Pelosinus fermentans DSM 17108: one gene and its partner. The protein of the gene in region 1 interacts with the protein of each later gene in a pairwise test. Links are inferred from orthologs where the notes say so. Each region holds a gene or a part of one and is shown on either strand. Other genes may lie near its edges.

Region 1 (6,367 bases):
GGCTGAGGGGTGGACATATCAACACCAGCATTTTTTAAAATACGGATTGGCGTATCAGAACCGCCTGCTTTTAGAAAATTGTTCGTATATCGTTCTTGGGCAGCTTCGCCTTCGGTTTGAAGCTGCTTAGCAAAGGCCGTTGCAGCAGAATATCCTGTGGCATATTGATAAACATAAAAATTTCGATAAAAATGTGGAATCCGAGCCCACTCAATATCAATTTCTTTATCTACAATCATTTCCGGACCAAAGTATTTTACATTAAGATCATGATAGATCTCCTCCATAAGATCTGCAGTCAATGTCTCACCCTTTTCACTTCGATCATGAATCTCTTTTTCAAATTCAGCGAACATCGTCTGCCGGTATAAGGTAGTGCGAATATTTTCTAAGTATTGATTCAGCAAATACATTTTTTCTTTTTTATCCGTTGTTTTTGCCAGCATATAATCAATGAGCAATATCTCGTTCGTAGTAGAGGCGGTTTCGGCTGTAAAAGTAACATAATCCGCTGTAGGATAGGGCTGCTTCTCAGCACTATAAAAGCTGTGCAGTGCATGCCCCATCTCATGGGCAAGGGTGGATGCATCACTAAATTGTCCATTATAATTTAAAAATACGAAAGGATGGACGCCGTAAACCCCCCAAGAATAAGCACCTGAACGTTTACCTTGATTCTCATACACATCAATCCAATGAGAAGAAATTCCTTTGTTAAAGTTTTCTATATATTCCTTGCCAAGAGGAGACAAGGCATTCCTAACAAGCTCCAAAGCTTCCGAATAGGATAGCCGAATTTCCACATCTTTTACCATTGGCGCATATAAATCATACATATGTATGTCCTCTACACCTAACGCTTTCTTCTTAAGTGACACATAACGATGCAGAGGAGCCAGATTGTGATTTACTGTAGTAATAAGATTATCATATACTTCTACAGAAATATGATTTGGCATAAGAGCCGCTTCTTGGGATGAATGATAGTTGTGAGCCTGAGCAAAAAACACATGCTGCTTGACGTGCCCATTCAGTGTTGCCGCCAAAGTGTTACGATATTGACTATAAGCACCTAGAATGCCGACAAATGAATCCTGACGTACACGACGATCGGGAGAACGCAGATAATTATTATAGCGGCCTTCACTTAATGGAACCTCTTGCCCTCGTTCATCCTGAATCGAAGGAAATTTTACTTCCGCATTTGTTAAAATATTAAAAATAGTTGCCGGAGTGGCAGCTACTTCTCCTGCCCGAGATAATAATGCTTCTTCCCGCTGGGATAGTACGTGTTTTTTTTGCTGTATCAAACTTTTTAAATAGAAGCTGTAAACCTCCAGCCCCTTTTCCTTACTTTGCATTTTTCTCAGTTTCTCTGCTGGTATCGCCACTATCTCAGGCTCAATAAAGGCAGTAGCAGCATTTACTTCAATATTCAAGGATTGAGCTTTACCAGTTAATGCCTGGTATTTATTATCCGCCGTATTCTCATCTTGATGCATTCGAGCAAAAGGATATAGCTTCCCCGTAATTTGGGAAATATCATCCCTAAGCGTGAGGCAGGCTAACAGGTTCTTTCCTGAGCGGTCCAGCTTTCCTTGATATTCACCAACTTTAGGCAGCATTTCTTTTACCTTATCATAATCCGCCTGCCACTCTTCATCGCTGGCATACAAATCATCAAGATGCCATTTATACTCAGCTGCAATTTCCTCGCGACTGGGAATTTGAAACGTTTCCGCTCCTGCCGCCATAGCACTGGATGTCGAAAGCAACATGAGGCTAAGAGCAAAAGGAACTAAATGAGGCTGTTTTGACATTGAACGATTCTCCTTCACTGAAAAATACTACTATATATATATTATGAGTTCTGCTGTTTTTTCCTGTATATCTCTTCTAATATTTTCATTTCACAAAATTTTATCCTCTATTGCGTATTTCAATTAGTTTATTTCGATTTGAATAACTCTTAAATACAAAGAAAGTTACTCTCCTATAAAGAAGAGTAACTTTCTTACTAAGCGATATCTTAAATTGTATTTTTATCAAACGTCCCTAACCAATCCTGCCTGTTCTGACTCATATTCTTGGTATTATGAATAAGAGCTTCCAGAGAGGTAAGATCCCGCGTGCTGCTCCCGTAACTGGCCACAGTAACAATAGCACCACTCTTTGCCTGATATACACGCTGCTCCAACGTAATATAACTTGTATTCTCCTCATTCTTAACCGTATGGCCCTGAATTTCAGATACTACCACCCAATCACAATCAGCAGCCATTGCTTTTTTAAAGACATCATTACTTTTTTCCCCTGTGTCTAATACATATCCGGGCAACGTATTTCGATATTCATCATACAGCGCTTCCTTCATATAAGAAAATTCTCCACGCAGCTCTTCCGGCAATTGGTTTTTGATGGGTGCAACATATACTCTTGGCTTGCCAGGAGTATATGTTGTCTCGTTTGGTATTGACAATTCTCCCGCTGCTACAGCCTGCTGTCTTTTCTGGTAATAATTCTTAATCGCCAAATCCAGATATAAAGTAATTTGATGTGGATCAGCATCTTGATTACTTGGGGTCTGCCAACGAATTTCTCGACCAAACTGCTCATATCCCCCCACTAGTTTTTGCAATGCTCCAGTTACAGGATCGCCAGTGGTCACAACGCGCGTAAGGTGCAAAGCAGGTTCAAACTTCTCACGAAACGCTTTATTACCTACTGCTGGCGCACCAAAGGTAATCACTTCAATCTGCTCCGGCTTTACCCCCATATCAAGAAGCCTTGCTCCACCAATGGTAACTCCAGCACCGCCTAAACTGTGGCCTACTAAATATACTTTTTTATCCTTATCGCCTAGCAACATTTCCAGCAATGATTTTTCAGAATTGGCACCTTCTGCAAGTATTTCTCTACTGAATCCCGTCTGAACATATTGGTTAAAGCCCTTATGCACCTTTGGAGCGGAATCCGGTATATCTTTGAGCAGGGAATTAGCGGTGAATTCTTCAAGAGTTTTCCCAGCAAAATAAACCTTACTCACACGCAAATCGACTTTAACGTCTTTTACATTTTCAGTCCCCACTACAGAAAGCAAATAAGAAGGCACTGTATCTCCTTGCTGAATTTTTCTAGCAACCAAGAACCTAACATCTGCCTGATCACTTTTTTCTCTATAGGACTGTACTTTCCAGCCATTTTGTTCCAGAGCACTCCTGGCAATATTTCCTTCTCGATCACTATATGCAGCAGTACAGGCAACAGCAGCTAAATATAGGCTCCTGGCCTCTTCATAATCTTCCAATGCTCCTGCACTGCCAATGACAGGCTGAGAAAGCAGCAGTATCATAGTGATTAAACATATATAATTTATCATTTTTTTCAAAATACCATCTCCCACTACTCCTAGCCTCCTTTCCTATTAGATAACAATGGCAGTACTACACATCAATTGTCTATTGTTCAACATTATTATAAGGGTCCCACTCTGTCATAGTCGACAAATATTCGATCGCCTTTTTGCAGTCAGACAGCAATTTTTCTTTATCTTGCGGCAGCGTACCTGCTAAAGCCACATAATTGGATATATGGTTGCTGCGGAACAAACAATGAGATTCACTAGGTAGATCAATGGCATGAATCAGCTCATGCAATTCGTCCATGATTTCCGGCGGCGATAGAATTTCAAATTCCCCACGTTCGTATTCAGCTCGCAGCTCACTTCCCCGGTACATCATCAACGTTAAAGCACTCAGCATTGTAGGACGAATGGCATTTACTGCCTGAGCAGTATGATAGGCGTGCTGCCTAGAACCTGCCTTCCCTCCAAGGCCAATGATTACCATTAAAGATAATTTGATGCCAGCAGCCACTACTTTCTGCCCTGCCTCAATAGATTGTTGTGCGGTAACCCCTTTATTTACATGACGCAGTACTTCGTCATCACCCGACTCCATTCCATAATACACCAGTTTTAATCCTGCTTTTGATAAGTGTTGCAGTTCTTCTGGTGTTTTTCGCAAAATATCATTGGGTCCTGCATAACAGGATACTCTGCGCAGTTTTGGAAAACGCTCTTTCAGTACTCTTAAAATCTCCAATAGTGTCTCCGTCGGCAAAACAAGAGCATTACCATCTGCTAAGAAAATACGGCGAATAAAATCCTTATATTGTCCCGCATGGTTAATTTGCGCCATAATTTCATCCATCGTTCGCATGCGGAAATCAACACTTCTGTACATATTGCAATAGGTACAGCGATTATGAGAACACCCGATAGTTACTCTTAAAATAAAACTTTCCGCTTCACTGGGCGGACGAAACACAGGACCCCCGGCAGTATCAAAATACATACACTTCCCTCCCTAATAAAAACATATAAAACAGGATCGAAACCGCAGAGGCGCAGAGAACACAGAGAAAAGATAGATAGAATAAAAACATAATACCCTCAGCGTACACCTCTGTGGATCTCTGTGGATCTCTGTGCACTCTGTGTTAAACGTTCTCCTTAAAAAACTTATACTTTTACATATCATTACAATACTATCTCCACTCTATCCCCGATTACGATTTCATCCTCAGTGACTAAGGAGTCATATGCCAGCAGAATGACGCCTTTTTGAGCAGCAAGTCGTAAGGCTGCGGCAAAACCCGGATCCGTTTTATTGTTAGGGCTAAAACTTTTTACCCCTTTCATCTGGACCAGGAAGAAAATGTACCCCTTATACCCCTCCTCCACTGCTTTCATCATTTCAAGCACGTGTTTAGTTCCTCGCAGTGTAGGAGCATCAGGAAACATTACCAGACCATTTTCTTCTAAGGTGACACCTTTCACTTCAATAAATCCTCGGCAATCGGCTGACTCAAAATAAAGATCAAATCTGGACTTTCCATAGGTTACTTCTTTTTTCACCATAGTAGTGTTTGTAATTTCCGAAATACCGTTAGCCAGCAATGCTTCAAAAACAACAGAATTGGGTACTTGTGAATCAATATTAATCAAGCAATTCTCTTTGTAGATGCCAATGATCGAAAATCTGGTTTTTCGCTCTGGATTTTTGGCTCGCTCCAGTATCACGATCCTTCCAGCAATAAAAAGTTCCCGACATCTGCCTGTATTTTTGACATGAACCACTTCTTCGATTCCGTCAACTAATACATGGGCAATAAAGCGATTGACACGCTTTATAAAAATACCTTGTACGATATGACTATATTTCATGAATACCTGCCATTTATTTCTCCTTATTAAACAACGGAACAAACTGTCCATATCCTGCTTTTTCTAAATCTTCTTTAGGGATAAAACGCAGTGCTGCCGAATTAATACAATAGCGTAATTTATGGGGTGCAGGACCATCATTAAATACATGCCCTAAGTGAGAATCCCCTGTTTTACTGCGCACTTCTGTACGAATCATGAAATGACTGACATCCTGTTTCTCCTTGATGACCTCTTCCATAATAGGCTTGGTAAAACTAGGCCATCCACAGCCAGAATCAAATTTATCTAAAGAAGTAAACAAAGGTTCTCCCGATACAACATCCACATAAATACCAGCCTGGGTATGATCCCAAAATTCATTTTGAAAAGCAGGTTCTGTTGCCTGATTTTGTGTTACCTCATATTGAATTTTAGTGAGTGTACGCTTTAGTCCTTCCTTATCTTTCATTCATAACACTCCTCTTTTCAAGTGCGCTTCTTTCCTATAGCCTGCCCTTATTCAATGAGATTAACCTATGTCTTTTATACCATACTATCAGGAACTACACAACCCTTGTTTTTTAACAAAAAGTCCCGCAAAGTCTTTATAATAAACTGTTGCAGGACTATCGTGTTATGTTCTTATTTTTTTATAATATGGCGAAGGTTACACGCTGCCTGATAAGGATCAGCAGAAGCAATAATCGCTGATACAACGGCTGCTCCATCGGCGCCAGCCTCTATCACACGCTGAATAGTATCCTTATCAATGCCGCCAATAGCAACAACCGGCACCGAGACGCCCTCTTTTATTCTTCGCAAAGCTGCTAAACTCACATGATCAGCGTCGCTTTTTGTCCTGGTAGGAAATACGGCGCCGACTCCTAAATAGTCCGCCCCTCCATCCTGGGCTTTTACAGCTTCTTCCAAAGTAGAGGCAGATACGCCAATTATTTTAGTAGGACCAAGTAATTTTCGTGCTACTGCTAAAGGCATATCTTCTTGTCCAATATGTACACCGTCAGCATCAATCGCTAAAGCAATATCAATCCGGTCATTGATGATGAAAGGGACATTATATTTTCCAGCAATCTGTTTTACCACCAAGGCTAACTCAAAAAAATCTAAAGTAGACACATTCTTCTCACGAATCTGTAC
Region 2 (6,489 bases), 340 kb from region 1 along the record:
ACGGAGTTATGCCAATAAATCATACTTTGTTTTTTAGTTGGATATTGCATGATAAGTGGCTCTTTCCCTGCATCCAAAACAGCAAACCAATGTAATATTAATTCCTCGGAAGTTTTAAAAATCAATCCAATATGCTTTTCCTCAGGAAAATCCTGTATTATTTTATTACTTAACCATCTTATCTTTCTACCACATTCCCCCAAAACAATTTTTTCACAATTACTGTTATCAACAATGGTTATTTCGGGAATATTTTTTAAAACTATTTTTATATTTCCAGTTAGCTCCTCATCATCATACTGAATAGCAACTGCTGATTTTATCAAAAAAAAACACCTCTCCTTCCTAAAATTAATTGAATTATAAATTATGAACCTCCTGCCATTGGCAGGATGAATAATCAAAAGTTACGGGTATAATACACTCCTCAGGTGTTTTTTGCACAAAGTATTTCATAAACATTTTAGCCTCTCCCTGAAAATGAAGTGCTTTAAATTTGATAAATGTATTTAATACTAAATTTTTGCATAATACTCCCTTTGTCGTAAAATATATCTTTTTTCGACCATGCCATTGTTCATATTCATTTGTTAAATTTATATTCAAATCAAATACTGCATTGTTTTCAATAATTGACAAATCAAAAATTTTTTCTGGATGATGTCTCATATTACAATATAGGTTAATAAATATCATGTCAGAAATACCAGCATTTGGTACTTGTTTTATAACCATTTGATATATTTTTTTTAGCTCCTCAGTAAGAGATTGTACCGTGTAAAATGCAGTAATAAATTTACAAAAACCATCTAACGCTTCGAAATTGTTAATAAAGGCAATCCCACCTGAAATCCCGCCACAGAAAGCAAAATCGTAATTTGCGACATTTTCCGTTGAAATATCCTCATACAGCATTACATCAGAATCTTGATGATAACACCGGGCTATCTGATGCTTAGCCATAAAATCTCTTAACATAAACCATCTCTGAATGCAAAATAGTTCATATGCATAGTCATTAAAACTCATATGTTGATAAATTTTCGCAAAATCTTGTCCAGATTGACTATCATTTATATTAGCGTGTTTAACAAAAGAATATTTGTTATTGCTGTCATCACCAATTAATATAATATCGCTATCCTTATTCGATTTTTTTGCTTGTAGTAAACTATACTCCAGATATTCACTATCGCCATAGTGCATAAAAACAATTGGTATAGACATGTAGTTCCCCCTAATATTCTCCGAATATATCTTACTTATTGTCACACAAACTCTGTTAAGGCGACACAATCTGTAAACTTGCTATCATCAAATTACTAAGTTTTTTAAATACCATTGGTATGTGCGGCGTATACCATCCTCTAATTCTATTGCTGGACACCAACCAAGATTTGCCAATTTCGATACGTCCAATAACTTACGAGGAGTTCCGTCAGGCATCGCGGTGTTATACATAATGTTACCTGAATATCCCACAACTGCAGCAATTAAGGTTGCCAATTCAGCAATAGAAATATCTTTACCTACTCCGATATTTAACGGCTGGTTATCTTGATATTGATTCATTAAAAACAGACATGCATCAGCTAAATCATCTACATGCAAAAATTCCCGCCGTGGCTTGCCTGTACCCCAGATTTCGACATTGGATAGATGATTCATTTTTGCTTCATGAAACTTTCTAATAAGCGCTGGTAGTACATGAGATGATGCTAAATCAAAATTATCATTAGGTCCGTATAGATTCGTCGGCATAACAGAAATAAAAGTTGTTCCATATTGCTCATTATACGCTTGGCACATTGTTATTCCTGCAATTTTAGCAATTGCGTAAGGTGCATTGGTAGCTTCTAACTCACCCGTTAACAAATATTCTTCTTTTATCGGTTGAGGAGCTAATTTAGGATAAATACAAGAACTTCCCAGAAATAATAACTTTTTGACCTTATTTTGATAAGCAGCATTAATAATATTGGCTTGCATCATTACATTATCGTAGATGAAATTAGCTGGATAAGTATCATTCGCTAATATACCCCCTACTTTTGCAGCAGCCATAAATACATACTCTGGCTGCTCAATGGCAAAAAAAGTAGCCACATCTTCTTGATTGCGCAAGTCTAGCTCCTTGCTAGTACGAAATATAATATTCTTATAGAAATGATTCTTCAATTTGCCTAGAATTGCTGTTCCGACTAAACCTCCATGGCCGGCAATATAGATTTTGCCATGTTTATCCATAGTCTGCCTCCACATGTAATAATATAGGAAAAATTCCTTTAGAGATATTTTTCTATTAAAAGAGCTTTATTTTTATTCTTTAGCTTTCCGTATACTTTCAGTGCTAAAGCCATATTTTTGGCATAATAATTCACGTTCCATCCATTTGATATCTTGCGTTACCATCATATCTACCATTTCAATCAAACTAACTTCTGGAGTCCATTTTAACTTTTCTTTGGCTTTCGTGGCATCACCTAACAACAAATCGACTTCTGTTGGACGAAAATAACGGGCATCTACCTCAATCAAAGTCTTTCCATTCGCTGTATCTATGCCTTTTTCTTCTATACCTGCTCCTTGCCATTCAATATTCACTCCAATAGCACGAAAGGCTAGTTCCACAAATTCACGTACCGAATGAGTCTCTCCCGTCGCAATGATGTAATCCTCTGCCTTTTCCTGCTGCAGCATAAGCCACATTGCTTTTACATAATCACCAGCAAATCCCCAATCTCTTTTTGCATCTAAGTTGCCTAAATATAAGATACTGCCTACCCCTAGTTTATGATGGGCTACGGCTCTCGTAATTTTGCGTGTAACAAAGGTTTCGCCACGAATCGGTGATTCATGATTAAATAAAATTCCATTACAAGCAAACATGTTATACGCTTCCCGATAATTAACAACAATCCAATAGGCATATAATTTAGCCGCAGCATACGGACTCCGAGGATAAAAAGGAGTCGTTTCTTTCTGGGGAGTCTCCTGAACTTTTCCAAACAACTCACTGGTAGCTGCTTGATAAAACTTAACTTTATCAGTCATATTCAATATGCGTAATGCCTCCAATAACCTCAAGGTTCCCAAGGCATCTGCATTCGCAGTATACTCTGGTGTATCAAAAGAAACCTGAACATGACTTTGGGCTGCTAAATTATATATTTCATCGGGTTGTACTTCCTGAATAATTCGGATTAAATTGGTGGCATCTGTCATATCGCCATAATGCAAGAAGAATTTGACTTGTTTTTCATGGAAATCCTGATAGAGATGATTAATTCGAGCTGTATTTATTAAAGAACTACGCCGTTTTATACCATGAACAATATAGCCTTTCTCCAGTAAAAATTCAGCCAGATAAGCACCATCCTGACCTGTTATTCCTGTAATCAATGCTACTTTTTCCATCACATTTTATCCTCTCCGCTGTCGTCGTTTTTTCTTTCTCACCAGTTCTTCCCTTACTTCTACTGCTTGCAGCATATCGATCTGGCTTGAGTCTGGTAAATCACCATCACAAGGCTCAGCATCTAGGATTCTTGGTCTTACTTCTTTTATCTGATATGCTTCTTGTAAATGTTCTATTTCACTTTTTATAAGTGCAATTTCTTTAAGGCAAAAATCTTCTTGTTTTTGATTGTTAATGTCGCTTACATTTATTTCTTCAAGTACAGTTTGTATGTGTTGCATACAATTTATCAGTTGTATTTGGCATTCTTCAATCTTTTGGTTCCATTCTTTTGCTAAAGCTAAATCTTGTTCTTTATGATATTCCTGATACTGGTGCATCTCATTTAATTGTTCTTTTATCAAAGATATTTCCTTATGTATTAAGTGATCTCTATTCTGTAATTGCTCTGCTAATAACTGAAAATAAGTAGTAAATTCTCCAATAATACTTTGTCTCATCTCCCACATCTCGGCTAACATTTTACTCTCATGTTCTACAAGTCTTTTTTGCCACTCTGTTTCAGAAAGGCGCAACGCTTTTTCTTGATTCACTTGTGCTTGAATAAAAACCGCAAATTCATTTCTGAATAAGGCAATTTGCTGATTCATCATTTTCTCGATAGCAGTAATCTGATCTAAAACCGTTGTACATACAGGAGGATTCTCCCCTGCACTTACCGTTTCTGCAACAGCAGTTGGGTGGCTCTCGCCGGGTGTACTTTCCCATACGTCCATTTTCCCTCTGCGTAGCGCCCATTTAAGCTGCTGTATATCGAATGAGTGCATCGGTTCACCATTAGTCATAATCATAAATATCAACTCCTTTGTACTTAATTGATGTTCCGTAAACTTTCGCATCTAGCAATAAGGCTTTGCCAAATATGTATTATAATATATGTCATCATCATAACTTTGGTGAGAGTCCATATAAGAAAAACACTACGTGTCCTTTGTGTTCAGCTTTCCCTTAAACTTATAAATTCTGCTGTTATAAAGAAAGAGCCTAAAGATCAGTCCGTAACTGATCTTTAGGCTCAACTTATTTTTATTTAGCGTCGTATATTGTTATTCTCTTATTTGTCCATTACCAGAAATAATATATTTGCTGCTAGTGAGTTCTGGTAAGCCCATAGGCCCACGGGCATGCAATTTCTGTGTACTAATACCAATTTCAGCACCAAAACCAAATTCAAATCCATCCGTGAAACGAGTTGAAGCATTTACATATACAGCTGCTGCATCTACTTCATGCTGAAAGCGCTTGGCGTTTTCAAGGCTCTTCGTAACAATGGCTTCCGAATGGCGAGTACTGTATTGATCAATATGTTCTATCGCTTCGTCGAGATTTTTTACTACCTTTACAGATAAGATAAAGTCAGAGTATTCAGTAGCCCAATCCTCGTCAGTAGCTGACTTTATTCCTTGATGAAACTGAATTGTTATAGGACATCCTCTTAGCTCTACACCAGCTTGCTGATATTTTTCAAGCATCTCTGGCAAAAACTGCTTTGCTATTTTCTCATGTACCAATAGTGTTTCCATAGAATTGCATACACCTGGGCGAGAAACCTTAGCATTAAATGCAATAGCCTCTGCCATCTTCAAATCTGCAGATTCATCAACAAAAGTATGACAGATGCCAGTACCCGTTTCAATAACAGGCACTGTGCTATTTTCTACTACAGTTTTAATCAGCCCAGCACCACCACGAGGAATAATTACATCTAGGTACTCATTGAGTTTCAGCATCTCATTTACAGCCTGTCGATCCGTAGTTTCAACTAATTGAAGGGACCCTGCCGGAATTCCGGCCTCATAAGCAGCTTGAGCAATGATTTGAATAATTGCCTTATTCGAATGAATCGCTTCCGATCCCCCGCGCAAAATCACAGCATTTCCTGTTTTTAGACAAAGCCCTGCTGCATCTACGGTAACATTGGGGCGAGCTTCATAGATAATTCCAATCACACCTAAGGGTACTCGCACTTTGCTGATTTCCAGACCATTGGGGCGTTGGTCTCTACTTAATAATTCACCAATCGGATCGGGTAACGTTATAACCTGCCGCAAGCCATCAGCCATGGCCTCAATTCTACTTTGGGTTAAAAGTAAACGGTCAAGTAAGGCCTGAGATAAGCCTTTCCCTTTGCCGTTTTCTATATCTATAGCATTGGCGGCTAAAATAATAGCATATTCTTTTTCTAAGGCTTCTGCCATCTTTTCAAGAGCTTGATTTTTAGTAAGAGTGGATAGTGTTGCAAGCTTTCTTGCTGCTTGCTTCCCATTTTTACCTTTCATTTGCAGTTCTATAAGATGATCCATATAACCTCTCTCCTTTACACTAATAATACCATATTGTCCCGATGAATAATTTCATCGTAAGGTTTTGCCCCTAATATCCCATGGATTTCATTGGTATGAAGTCCCATAATCTTTCTGGTTTCTGTACCGCTGTAATTGGCTATTCCTCTGGCAATTTCTCTGCCTTCGGAAGCAACAACACTAATTGTATTACCATGTTCAAATTCTCCTGTGACTGCAGTAATACCTGCTGCCAGCAGGCTGGAACCTCCGGACAGCAGAGCCTGCTCACAGCCTTTATCCACAGTAAGCACTCCCTGAATACGTGCACCAAAGGCTAACCATTTTTTTCGTACATGCAAACGATTTTCTTTGGAGAGAAAGAGGGTTCCCACATTTTCCCCTTCTAGCACCTGACGCAGAATCCCCTCTTGCAACCCTGATGCAATAATCATCGTAACTCCAGAATTAACAGCAATTTTTCCGGCTTGAATTTTCGTATGCATACCACCAGTTCCTCGCAGTGTACCTGCACCACCAGCTAAGGATTCAATCTCGGGAGTAATATCTGCTATTTCACTAATAAGCTGTGCATCTGGATTCCTCTGAGGATTATCTGTATATACGCCTTCAATATCCGATAAAATAATTAATACATCGGCATCCACAATACTAGCTACCATGGCTGACAATGTATCATTGTCGCCGATCTTTAATTCATCAATGGCT

What was found.
Region 2: the proteins of sfsA (region 1) and FR7_RS09000 interact in binary tests that used the Escherichia coli proteins (3 or more experiments, as listed by UniProt). The link is inferred for Pelosinus fermentans DSM 17108 from one-to-one orthologs.

The regions. Positions count from the first base shown.
Region 1 is NZ_AKVN02000001.1:1,669,942-1,676,308, reverse strand. Bases 3,385-6,098 are described here. They hold sfsA (DNA/RNA nuclease SfsA), read right to left. Parts: upstream 5,228-6,098; coding sequence 4,541-5,227; downstream 3,385-4,540. Other genes in these bases: thiE (thiamine phosphate synthase), read right to left, coding at 5,852-6,098; msrB (peptide-methionine (R)-S-oxide reductase MsrB), read right to left, coding at 5,241-5,678; FR7_RS07385 (radical SAM protein), read right to left, coding at 3,459-4,355; FR7_RS07390 (lipase family protein), read right to left, coding at 3,385-3,403. Outside these bases: pepF (oligoendopeptidase F), read right to left, coding at 1-1,820; more of FR7_RS07390, read right to left, coding at 2,030-3,384; more of thiE, read right to left, coding at 6,099-6,367. UniProt on the Escherichia coli protein: Binds to DNA non-specifically. Could be a regulatory factor involved in maltose metabolism.
Region 2 is NZ_AKVN02000001.1:2,009,833-2,016,321, reverse strand. What follows is about bases 3,654-6,489. They hold FR7_RS09000 (glutamate-5-semialdehyde dehydrogenase), read right to left. Parts: upstream 5,782-6,489; coding sequence 4,525-5,781; downstream 3,654-4,524. Other genes in these bases: proB (glutamate 5-kinase), read right to left, coding at 5,796-6,489; FR7_RS09005 (hypothetical protein), read right to left, coding at 3,654-4,269. In the rest of the region: FR7_RS09025 (AMP-binding protein), read right to left, coding at 1-326; FR7_RS09020 (hypothetical protein), read right to left, coding at 361-1,227; FR7_RS09015 (GDP-L-fucose synthase family protein), read right to left, coding at 1,315-2,247; gmd (GDP-mannose 4,6-dehydratase), read right to left, coding at 2,320-3,417; more of FR7_RS09005, read right to left, coding at 3,424-3,653. UniProt on the Escherichia coli protein: Catalyzes the NADPH-dependent reduction of L-glutamate 5-phosphate into L-glutamate 5-semialdehyde and phosphate. The product spontaneously undergoes cyclization to form 1-pyrroline-5-carboxylate.